2 regions of the Ancylobacter pratisalsi genome follow, and region 2 is predicted to be linked to the other one. Evidence: riboswitches for the same ligand, from Rfam matches in the RefSeq annotation. Region 2 holds a riboswitch; the other holds the start of a gene.
What was found. Region 2 has a riboswitch for cobalamin ahead of G3A50_RS16995 (energy-coupling factor ABC transporter permease). Riboswitches for the same ligand answer to the same signal wherever they lie in the genome.
Positions count from the first base shown of each region.

Region 1: it holds a riboswitch for cobalamin, as region 2 does, so the genes downstream of both, cobW (cobalamin biosynthesis protein CobW) here and G3A50_RS16995 (energy-coupling factor ABC transporter permease) in region 2, are expected to answer to the same signal.

Region 1 is NZ_CP048630.1:879,939-885,797, reverse strand. It holds gene cbiB (adenosylcobinamide-phosphate synthase CbiB) at 1-405, shown strand, start outside; gene G3A50_RS04380 (cobyric acid synthase) at 473-1,933, opposite strand; gene G3A50_RS04375 (NINE protein) at 1,959-2,183, opposite strand; gene cobO (cob(I)yrinic acid a,c-diamide adenosyltransferase) at 2,289-2,903, opposite strand; gene cobU (bifunctional adenosylcobinamide kinase/adenosylcobinamide-phosphate guanylyltransferase) at 2,914-3,420, opposite strand; gene G3A50_RS04360 (CbtA family protein) at 3,426-4,139, opposite strand; gene G3A50_RS04355 (CbtB domain-containing protein) at 4,158-4,343, opposite strand; cobalamin riboswitch at 4,377-4,591, opposite strand; cobalamin riboswitch at 4,663-4,881, shown strand; gene cobW (cobalamin biosynthesis protein CobW) at 5,016-5,859, shown strand, end outside.
Region 2 is NZ_CP048630.1:3,625,332-3,631,190, forward strand. It holds gene G3A50_RS16980 (cytochrome ubiquinol oxidase subunit I) at 1-823, shown strand, start outside; gene cydB (cytochrome d ubiquinol oxidase subunit II) at 829-1,986, shown strand; gene cydX (cytochrome bd-I oxidase subunit CydX) at 2,002-2,142, shown strand; cobalamin riboswitch at 2,258-2,497, shown strand; gene G3A50_RS16995 (energy-coupling factor ABC transporter permease) at 2,534-3,211, shown strand; gene G3A50_RS17000 (TetR family transcriptional regulator) at 3,311-4,033, opposite strand; gene G3A50_RS17005 (amidase) at 4,030-5,259, opposite strand; gene G3A50_RS17010 (amidohydrolase family protein) at 5,272-5,859, opposite strand, start outside.

The sequences.
Region 1 (5,859 bases), 1.9 Mb from region 2:
CGCACGCGGCGCCATGGCGACTTCGGCTGGGCCTCGGCGCGCTTCGACGATCTCGTCAATCTTCCCGCCTCGCGGCTTTCCGGCGCGCTCATCGTTTTGGGGGCGGTGTTCGTGCCCGGTGCCTCGCCGGTGGCGGCCGGGAGGGCGGTGTGGCGCGATGCCCATGCCCACCGTTCGCCCAATGCCGGCTGGCCGGAAGCCGCCTTTGCCGGCGCGCTGGGGCTCGCCCTGGCCGGCCCGCGCCAGTATGGCGGCGTGATGAGCGTCGACGGTGTCATGGGCGAGGGCGGACGGCGAGACTGCACCGCCGCCGACATCCGCCGGGCGCTGAAGCTCTACCGCGCCGCGGATGCGGTGATGATCGCGGGGCTCGGGCTGGCGGTGATGGCGCTGCTGGCGATGTGACGTTCCAGCGGGTTGTTTCGACGCGTTTCCCCGGACGCAGCCGGAACCCGCATCGCTCGAAAAAGCTCTACCCGCGCGCCAGCGCCAGCAGCCGATCCAGGTCGACGTGTCTTTCCAGATGGGCGGCGAGCGCGTCCAGCGTGGCGTCGACGCCGTCCTCATAGTTCAGCCCGCTCGGGGTGGCGCCGAGACGGGCGAGCCAGGCCGAGCGCTGGGCATCATTGGCGAACAGGCCGTGGGCATAGGTACCGACGATGCGCCCGTCCGGGGAGACCGCGCCCTCTCGGCCCTTGCCGTCGATGGTGGCGAAGGGGCGGGCGCGGCCGGGGCCTTCGGTCACGCCCATATGCATCTCGTAGCCGGAAAAGCGCACGCCCTCGCTTTCGCCGCGGATCGCGACCAGCCGCTTCTCGCCCGCCAGCACGGTGTCGACATCGAGCAGGCCAAGGCCCGGCACGGTGCCGGGCGGACCTTCGATGCCGAGCGGATCGCTGAGCGTGCGTCCGAGCATCTGGTAGCCGCCGCACAGGCCGAGAACCCGGCCCCCGCGCCGCACATGGGCGAAAAGGTCGATGTCCCACCCATTGGCGCGCAGATCGGCGAGGTCGGGAATGGTGGATTTCGAACCGGGCAGGATGACGAGATCGGCGTTTCCCGGCAGCGGCTCGCCGGGGCGCACGCGGATCACCTGCACCTGCGGTTCGGCGTCGAGCGGGTCGAGATCGTCGAAATTGGCGATGCGCGGCAGGAGCGGCACCGCGATGCGCAGGCGCGCGCCGGGCTTGTCGAGCGGGGCGGCGTCCAGCGCCAGCGCGTCCTCGGCCGGCAGCCGGCGGGCGCCGGGGAAGAAGGGAATGAGACCGAGCGCGGCCCAGCCGGTGCGGGAGGCGATCTCCTCCATGCCGGAGGCGAACAGCGCCGGATCGCCGCGAAAGCGATTGACCAGAAAGCCGGCGATCATCGCCGCGTCGTCATCGGGCAGCACGGTACGGGTGCCCACCAGGCTGGCGATGACGCCGCCGCGATCGATGTCGCCGATCAGCACCACGGGAACGCCGGCGGCACGGGCGAAGCCCATATTGGCGATGTCCCCGGCGCGCAGATTGATCTCGGAGGCCGAACCGGCGCCCTCCACCAGCACCAGGTCGGCCTCGTCCTTCAGCCGGCCGTAGCTTTCCAGCACGGCACCCATGAGCTGGGGCTTGAGCGCCTGATAGTCGGACGCTTTCGCATTGCCGCGCGCGCGGCCCTGCACGACGATCTGCGCGCCGATCTCGCTCTGCGGTTTCAGCAGCACCGGGTTCATGTGCACGGAGGGGGCGATGCGGGCGGCGCGGGCCTGAAGCGCCTGTGCGCGGCCGATCTCGCCGCCGTCAGCGGTGACGGCGGCATTGTTCGACATGTTCTGCGGCTTGAAAGGGCGCACGCTGAGGCCGCGATTGGTGAAGGCGCGGGCAAGGCCGGCAACCACCAGCGACTTGCCGACATCCGAGCCGGTGCCCTGGAACATGAGCGAGAGGGCGCTCATGACGCCCTCTCAAGCGCGTATGAACTCAGATCCGGCCGGATTCCAGATAGTCCACGCGGCGCTCCAGGTTGGATTCGCGCACCATGGACGGGATCAGGAACAGATCGATGAACTGCCCGATGCCGAAGATGCCGACGGTCAGCAGCCAGAGCGCGCCGGTCCAGTAGCGGCCGGCATAGAAGCGATGAATGCCGCACACGCCGATCAGGCAGAAGAACCAGAACAGATAGGCGATGGGGGTGGACCGCATCGACGGGAAACTCCCTGAAGCCACGCCGCGACAGCCGGCGTCTCCTCCCAGATGGGAATATCCGGCCCAAATTTCGAGATCGCACGGCGAAGAATGCGCGAGGCATCAGAATTCGATGCCCTTCTGCGCCTTCACCCCGGCCTTGAAGTGGTGCTTGACCAGCGTCATTTCGGTCACGAGGTCGGCGGCCTCGACCAGCGCCGGCTTGGCGTTGCGGCCGGTGATGGCGACGTGCAGCCCTTTGCGGCGGGCCTGAAGTGTCGCGATCACCTCGTCGAGCGGCAGATAGTCGTAGCGCAGCGCGATGTTGAGCTCGTCGAGGATGACGAGGCCGATGGACGGGTCCGCCATCAATGCGCAGGCCTGCTCCCAGGCGCGGCGGGCGCTGGCGATGTCGCGCGCGAGGTCCTGCGTCTCCCAGGTGAAACCCTCGCCCATGGTGTACCACGCCACCCGGTCGCCGAAGGTCTCCAGCGCATCGCGCTCGGCCGAATGCCAGGCACCCTTGATGAACTGCACCACGCCCACGCGCGCGCCATGGCCGAGCGTGCGCAAGGCGAGGCCGAAGGCGGCGGTGGACTTGCCCTTGCCCGCGCCGGTGTGGACGATCAGCAGGCCCTTCTCGACGGTCTTGGAAGCGACCTCGGCGTCCTGCACCGTCTTGCGCTTTTCCATCTTGGCGCGGTGGCGCTCGGCCTCGGTCGAGGTGACGTCGTTCATGAACTGAGCCTTATCCCTTCACCGGCATGGTAAGCCCGGCGACCATGAAGACCACCCGCTGCGCCTCGGCGGCGACCTTCTGGTTGAGCCGGCCCTGCGCGTCGCGGAAGCGCCGGGCCAGCGCGTTGTCGGGCACGATGCCGAGCCCGACCTCGTTGGAGACAACGAAGACCTCGCCGTCATGGGCGCTGAGCGCCGCGAGCAGCGCGTCCCCTTCCTTTGCGAGGTCGGCATCCGCCAGCATGCGGTTGGTGAGCCACAGGGTAAGGCAATCCACCAGCACCGGCTGTCTCGAGGGCAGGTTCGCGATCGCCGCGGCGAGATCGTGCGGCGCTTCGAGGGTCTGCCACGGCGCGGGCCGGCGCGAACGGTGGAGCGCGATGCGCTCCACCATCTCGTCATCATAAGCCTGCGCCGTGGCGATGTAGGTCCAGGGCGGGGAAAGCCGCTCGATCAGTTCCTCGGCGTGCCGGCTCTTGCCTGAGCGGGCGCCGCCGAGGATGAAGGTGAGGCTCATGCCGTTCAGGCAGTTCCGGCCGCGAGGCGCGGACGCAGCCAGCCGGCAAGGCCGCCCAGCAGCACCCAGAACACGAAGCTCGCCGCCACCGTCGCCACGATGAAACTGTGATGCAGCGATTCCGGGATCGGGCTCTCATGGCTGTCGGGTTGCGGGGCGCCGATGAGATGGGGCGCGAGGATCAGCGCGACGCCCAGCGCGGCGAGGAGCGGAGTGCGGCCAAAGGCGATGAACGCAAGGCCGCCGGCCGTGGCTGCCGCCGTGCCGATCCACCACATCTGCCGGGCCAGAAGGTCCGCCGCCGGCATGGCGGGAAGCTCCGGCGGTAGGCCGAGCCCCGGCGCCACGGTGAAGACGGCAAAGCCGGCAAGGCCCCAGAGAAGGCCCTGACGCCAGCTCGAAAGCCCGCCGGCAAGCTCGCTGGCGGCCACCAGCAGCAGCGCAAAGCCGAAGCCGGTGAGGACCATGGCCAGCACGGTGAACGCGTTGCGTTCGAACCCGTCCGAGGGGCCCCATTCATCGGCGTCGTGCTCGTGGGCCGCGGTGCCGGGCGCGTGTTCATGCGCCGCGGATGCGGCCTCCTCGGGGGCGCCGTTCTCGAAGGTCTCTGCCTTGAGGATCAGCGGCACCGTGCCGAAGATCTGGATGGCGGAGCCGACAAGGCCAGTGCCGATGCCCGCGAGGGCGGCGACAAACAGAATCGTCCTGAAAAGTGACATGGTGCGCGCTCCCCGGACTCAGTGGCAGGGGAAGGCGGTCGCGTGGCGGACGTCGTGCGTGGCGTTGTGCACGGCGCTGATATGGGAAAAGCCCACGCCGCCGATCACGAACACGCCGATGAGGGCGGCGAAGGTGATCTGGAGGGCGCGCGAGGCGGCCGATTCGCGCGAGGCAGACGCGAGCGGGCTGTGGGAAGCGTTCATGACAGTCTCCTTTGGCCCTCCACCCGAGGGCCTTTGCGGGTTGTGTCGACGGCCGGTCTCCTGGCTCGCGGGTCTCGGCCCTTTCCTCCGCCTTCCCGGCTCGAAAGCCAGTGGCCAGTGGAGGGGGCTCGCCGCTTACAGTTGCGGGGGCAGCCGCGGAATCGGCGGAAGGCTTTCGCGCTCCGCCCCACCGCGTTCCCGTCTTGCGTCCCGTGGAACTCACGGGAACCGACGACGCGCCGACTATAGCGCGTGCGCGCCAGCCCGCAACGGGCGCGGTGGGGTTTGACACGGTTTGACATTCCCCGCCCGCGCTCCTTAAGTGGCGGCGACCGACGGTTTTCTCCCGCCTCGCGGGAGGGACTAAGAGGGAATGCGGTGCGGGGCAGGGCCTTCTCGGGCGCGCTCCAATTCCGCGGCTGCCCCCGCAACTGTAAGCGGCGAGCCCGTGCCGGAAGCCACTGGGATGACACCCGGGAAGGCGGCTACGAGGCGGCGACCCGCGAGCCAGGAGACCTGCCGTAGGTTCGGTCGTGATTCCCGGCGGGGTGCCCGGTGGTCAGGCAGAGCATGCCGGGCCCTTGCGTCCGGCGGCTTCGCGCGGAGTTCTCCGCGGCCGGTGCATCCCGTGACCCGACTGGTTTCGTGCCGACCGGTTTCTGGAGAGCCCGCATGAACACTGCCCAGACGTCCACTCTTTCGCGGGTGCCGTGCACCATCGTCACCGGCTTCCTCGGCTCGGGGAAGACCACGCTGATCCGGCATATCCTTGAGAAGGCGCGCGACAAGCGGCTCGCGGTGATCGTCAACGAGTTCGGTGATGTCGGTATCGACGGCGAGATCCTGAAGGGCTGCGGCATCGAGACCTGCCCGGAGGAGAACATCGTCGAACTCGCCAATGGCTGCATCTGCTGCACGGTGGCGGATGACTTCGTGCCCGCGCTCGACGCCATTCTCGCCCGCGAGCCCAAGGTCGACCACATTCTGATCGAGACCTCGGGCCTCGCGCTGCCCAAGCCGCTGGTGCAGGCCTTCCACTGGCCCGCCATCCGCAGCCGGGTGACCGTGGATGGCGTGGTGGCCGTGGTCGATGGCGATGCGCTGGCCGCCGGCCGCGTCGCCCATGACCATGACGCACTGGCCGAACAGCGCGCCGGCGACGTCTCGCTCGACCATGACGACCCGATCGAGGAAGTGTTCGACGACCAGATCGCCTGCGCCGATCTCGTGATCCTGACCAAGGCCGACCTGATCGACGCCGCCGGCATGGCGCGCGCCCGCGCCGCGCTCGACGCCGAGCTGCCCAAGGGCGTGCGCGTGGTCAGCGTCTCCGGTGGGCGGATCGATCCGGCCATTCTCATGGGGCTGGGCGTCGGGACCGAGGACGACATCGAGAATCGCCGCACCCATCATGACGACGAGCTGGAACACGACCATGACGACTTCGACAGCTTCGTCGTCGAGGTGCCCGAGATCGCCGATCCGGCCGAATTCGCGGCGCGGGTGACGCGGGCGG
Region 2 (5,859 bases):
GAAGCTCGCGGCCATGGAATCGATGTGGGAGACGGAGCCGGCGCCGGCCGCCTTCACGGTCATCGGGTTTCCCAACCAGGCCGAGCGCGAAACCCATTTCGCCGTGCGTATCCCGTGGGTGTTGGGCCTGATCGCCACCCGCTCGCTCGACACCGTGGTGCCCGGCATCACGGAACTTGTCGGCCACGCCAAGACACGCATCGAGAGCGGCATTATCGCGTTCGACGCCCTGCAGAAGATCCGCGCGGCCGGCAGTGATGCCGCGATCGCGCCGGATGTCCGCCAGGCCTTCGAGGAGCACGGAACGGATCTGGGCTACGCGTTGCTGCTCAAGCGCTATGTCGATGATCCACGTACCGCCACGCCGGAGCAGATCGAAAAGGCGGCGTGGGACACCGTTCCGAACGTGCCGACGCTGTTCTGGGCGTTCCGCTTGATGGTGGGCCTCGGCTTCGCCTTCATCGCCTTGATGTCGGTGTTCTTCTTCCTGTCGGCGCGCCGCATGCTGGACCGCTATCGCCCGCTGCTGTGGATCGCGGTGCTTGCCATTCCGCTGCCCTGGGTCGCGGCGGAACTGGGCTGGGTGGTGGCGGAATTCGGCCGCCAGCCCTGGATCATCGAGGGCGTGCTGCCAACCGCGGCCGGCGTCTCGAGCCTTGGCGCGGCGACGGTGCTGACGACCATCGTCGGCTTCGCGCTGCTCTACACGGTGCTGATCCTCATCGAGATGATGCTGATGATCCGCGCCATCCGCAAGGGGCCGGAGCCGGACGAAGATCCCGACGCCGAACTCATTCCCGCCCACCTCGTTGCCGCGGAGTAGGACCCATGATCCTCCATACGCTCATCGATTACGACACGCTGCGTGTCATCTGGTGGTTGCTGCTGGGCGTCCTGCTCATCGGTTTCGCCGTGATGGACGGTTTCGATCTCGGCGCCGATATCCTTCTGCCTTTCGTGGCACGGACCGATCTGGAACGTCGCGTGGTCATCAACTCCATCGGGCCGACCTGGGAAGGAAATCAGGTGTGGCTCATCCTGGGCGGCGGCGCGATCTTCGCCGCCTGGCCGCCGCTCTACGCGGTGTCCTTCTCGGGCTTCTACCTGGCGATGTTCGCGATCCTGTTCGCGCTCATCCTGCGCCCGGTGGGATTCAAGTATCGCTCGAAGCGCGAGGGCCGGGTCTGGCGCGCGGCCTGGGACTGGGCGCTGTTCATCGGCGGACTGGTGCCGGCGCTGGTCATGGGCGTGGCGGTCGGTAATGTGCTGCAGGGCGTGCCGTTCCACCTCAACAACGAACTTCGGATCTTCTATGAGGGCACCACGCTGTTCGAGCTGCTCAACCCCTTCGGGCTGCTGTGCGGATTGCTGTCGGTCGCGATGGTGGTGATGCATGGTGCGGGCTGGCTGACGGTGAAGACCGAGGGCAACGTCGCCACACGCGCCCGTGCCGTCGGCAGCGTCGCCGCTCTGGTGACGGTTCTGCTGTTCGCGCTCGGCGGTGTCTGGCTCTGGCTGGGCATTGATGGCTACCGCATCACCAGCACCTTCGTCGCGGAAGGCCCGTCCAATCCGCTGGCCAAGACGGTGGCGATCGCGCCCGGCGCATGGTTCGCCAATTATGGCGCCCATCCCTGGATGATGGCGGGCCCGGCGCTGGGTATCATCGGCGCTCTCGCCTGCCTTCTGCTGCTGCGCACGCGGGCGGAGTTCACCGCCTTGCTGGCGAGCACGGTGTCGATCTTCGGCATCATCTCGACGGTGGGGCTGTCGATGTTCCCCTTCATCCTGCCCTCGACCATCGACCCGCGCTCAAGCCTGACGGTGTGGGACGCGTCGTCGAGCCACCTCACCTTGTTCATCATGCTGGTCTGCGTGGTGATCTTCATTCCGATCATCGTCGCCTACACCACCTGGGTCTATCGGGTGCTGTGGGGCAAGGTCGATACGGCTGAGATCCAGCGCGACAACAGCCACGCGTACTGAGGAAGGAAACCGACAATGTGGTACTTCTCCTGGCTTCTCGGCTTTCCGCTGGCTGCCGCTTTCGCGGTGCTGAACGCCATGTGGTACGAGCTGACGGACGACACCCTCCGGGCCAAGGCGCAGCCCCGGCCCGTGCCGATCCGCGACCGGCACTGAGCACGGGCGCGGAGCCGCCGCGCTCCCGTCTTCAAGATCCACGTCCGGGATCGTGAGCGTCCCGGATGTGGGCGGTTCCCCTCCGTTCGGCTTGACAGCCGGCCCGGCGTCGACGCGTTCTAGCCCGATGCATGGTGTCCGGGCGGGGTGACTCGTCCGGATGAAACGGGAACGGGGAAGGACCGCCATCCGATCAAGGATGGAGCGGCCCGAAGCCCTGACCGCCCCCGCGACTGTGAGCGGCGAGCGGCCTTCCACATTGCCACTGGACCTCATCCGCAAGGATGGGTCCGGGAAGGCGGAAGGCGCGCTGTGACCCGCGAGTCAGGAGACCGGCCATGCATGAGCGTCCACCCTTACGCCGTCGGGAGAGACGGCAATGGAGAACCACATGCATATCGAGCCCGGCCTCGTGGCCGAAGGAAAGATCTGGCTGAGCGCTGTCACGGCGGCTGGCGCCGGCGCCTATACGCTGAAGCTCGCGGGCGAGGCGGTGCGCGAGCGCGGCGTTGTCTCGCTGGTTGCGCGCAGCGTGGTGACGACCGCACTGGTCTTCGCCTTCTTCGAGCTGCTGCCGCATCATCCCGTCGGCGTGTCCGAGGTGCACCTCATCCTCGGCTCGACGCTGTTCCTGATCTTCGGCGTCGCTCCCGCCGCCATCGGCCTCGCCGCCGGCCTGCTGATCCAGGGGCTCTTCTTCGCGCCGTTCGATCTGCCGCAATACGGCATGAACGTCACCACGCTGCTGGTGCCGCTGTTCGCATTGACCTCGCTGGCGCGCCACGTCATTACGCCGGGCACGCCCTATGTCGAGCTGAAGTACCGCCAGGCGCTGGCGCTCTCCACCACCTATCAGGCCGGGATCGTGGTCTGGGTGGCGTTCTGGGCCTTCTATGGGCATGGCTTCACCGTGGAGAACGCGGCTTCCATCGGCTCGTTCGGCGCGGCCTACATGCTGGTGATTTTGATCGAGCCGCTGATCGACCTCGCCGTGCTGGCCGCCGCCAAGGCGTTCAACGGACTGAAGGGCAGCCCGCTGTTCGAGAGCCGGCTCTACGACCCGGCGTGAGCGGGCAGGGCTGATCGCTCATCTGCGTTGAACGAGGTCCGGGAAGCTGACCGCTTCCCGGATTTTTCCTGTCGGGCAGGCGGCGACAATCAGTTCGCCTCACTTGCCGGTGGCGATGTAGCTGGTGAGCACATCCACCACGACCGCCTTGCGCCTTTCCAGCCAGTCCGGCGCGGCGAAGTCGTGCTGAAACATGCTGCTCAGCGTGTAACGGTTGGAGACGTGGATGAAGCACAGGCCGAGAATCGAGACGTAGAAATTCTCGGCGTCGATGTTCCTGTGGAACACCTTCTCTCTTTGCCCGCGCTTGAGAATGGTCCGCAGCGATTCCAGCAGGGGGCGCGTCATGTACGGAATGGTTGAGGACCGCTGGGCCGTGCGGCCCATCATCAGGTTCTCGTTCATGATCAGCCGGACGAAATGCGGGTCGGTGCTGAGGAAGTCGAAAGTCAGCTCGATCAGCGCCTTCAGCGCCAGCATCGGGTCGGCCTCGTTGACGTCGAGGGTCTGCTCCCGATCACGGATGATCTTGTAGGACGATTCCAGCGCCGCCAGGTACAGGTCATCCTTATTGCCGAAGTAATGATAGATCATGCCGACATTGACGTCGGCGGAGGCGGAAATGCGTTCGATCCGGCTGCCGCTATAGCCATGCTCGGCGAATTCGCCCATCGCGACTTCGAGTATCCGCTGGCGGGTAGCGACCGCATTGCGCTTGCCGGGCGAGCGTCGCGGCGCCTTCGCCTTGGCCGGCGTGGAAGCGGAGCCGTCCGGCAGGCCAATGTCCTCGTCGGGCAGGGCGCCAGATCTTTTGGCGTTCATCGGTTCTCCGAAACGGTCGGCAGGTCGGAGAAGGCCCTCGCTGCAAAATCCAACAATTCCATATCCTTGCCGCGTCTGGCCAGGATCGACAATCCCACCGGCGCGCCATTCACCGTTCCAACCGGAATGGTGAGTTGCGGCAGGCCGCCGAGCCCGGCCGGGCAGAGCAGCTCCATCGCACGCCGCCGGTAGTCATTCTCCACCTCGGCCGATGCCAGAGTGCGCAGCGGCGGAACGCCCGGCGTGGTCGGCAGGCAGATCAGGTCGTCCTCGCCGATCATCATCGCAAGCTCAGCCGCGATGGCATCCGTGCGCCCGCGCGCGGCGTCGGCCTGCCCGAGCGTCACCTGTGCGGCGGCGGCGAGGCGCTGGCCCACACCCTCGCCGAAGGCAGGGCGAACCTCCTCGATCCATGTGCCCAGAGAGGTCCAGATCTCGCTCGCCTGAACCGTGCGGAAGGCATCGAGCCATGTGTCGAGGCCGTCGGGGCTCAGCACCAGGCTGTCGTGCCGCGCGAGCAGGGACCCCAGCCGTTCGATGCCGGCCTCAAGAATGGGGCGGGTTTCCGCGTCGCAGCGTGTGAACGCGTCCGAGGCAACCCGAAGCCGTGAGAAACGGGCAGGAGAGGCCGCCCCCAGCAGCACCTCGCCCACGTTCTTCAGCCGCGCGGCGTCGCGCGCGAACCAGCCTACCGTGTCGAAGCGTGGGGCAAAACGGGACACGCCGGCGAGCGGCAGGCGTCCATGCGTGGGGCGAATGCCGAACAGCCCGCAATAGGCCGCCGGCACCCGCACCGAACCGCCGCAATCGGTGCCAATGGCGAAATCGACCAGCCCGCCCGCCACCGCCACCGCCGAGCCGCTGGACGAACCACCCGGCAGCCGGTCCCGCGCGGCGGGATTGATCGGCATGCCGAAATGCACGTTCTCGCCCGAGATCGAGTAGCACAGCTCGTCGCTCAGCGTACGCCCAGCGAGGTCCGCGCCGGCGGCCAGAAGCCGCGTCACAACATCGGCCGTCGCTCGTGCGGGGGCGTGCGTCGCAAGCCAGGTCGGATGGCCGAAACCGGTGCGGCTTCCCTCGACGTCGAAGACGTCCTTGATCGCGAAAGTCAGGCCGTCGAGCGGGCCCGCGCCGGTGGCCGGGTGGCCGACATGATTGTCCCGGCAGAAGGCGCCATAAGGATCGGCCGGAGGGTGGTCGAAGGAGGTCGTGGACTGCGGCATGGGGGACTCGGTTCAGTTCGGGCGATGCAGTGTCGCGGCGGGCCGTGTCATGGTGCGTCGCCCGCGCTTGTAGGCGAACAGGACAGGGGCGAGTTCGGCGATCGCCGCCTCGCGGGACTGGCAGTCCAGAACGACGAAGTCGGCCGACTTGCCGGGCGCCAGCCCATAGTCGCGCGCATTGATCAGCTGCGCGGAGCGCTCGGTGATCATGTTGAAGCACTCGCGAATGTCGTCGGTTGCGCCGATATGGCAGATGTTGGCGTTCAGGTTCGCCATGCGGATCAGCGAGCAGTCGCCAAACGGCGTGAAGGGGTTGAGCACGTTGTTGGTGGACAGCGAGCAATTGACCCCGTGATGGATCATCTTGTGGGCGTGGGTGACGCCGCGCGGCTGGTTGCAGTCGCAGTCGCGGCCCATCAGGAACAGGTCGGTGGAGGGCAGCACGGTCAGCGCGACGCCGGCATCGCGCATCCTGCGGGCCGCTGCGTCGAACCGCGTCGGGCTCGCGGCGGCGAGCTTGGTGACATGGCCGATCGCGGTGCGTCCGCCCCAGCGATAGCGGTCCGCCAGCTCGCACACATAGTCGAGGTCGAGCGTGTC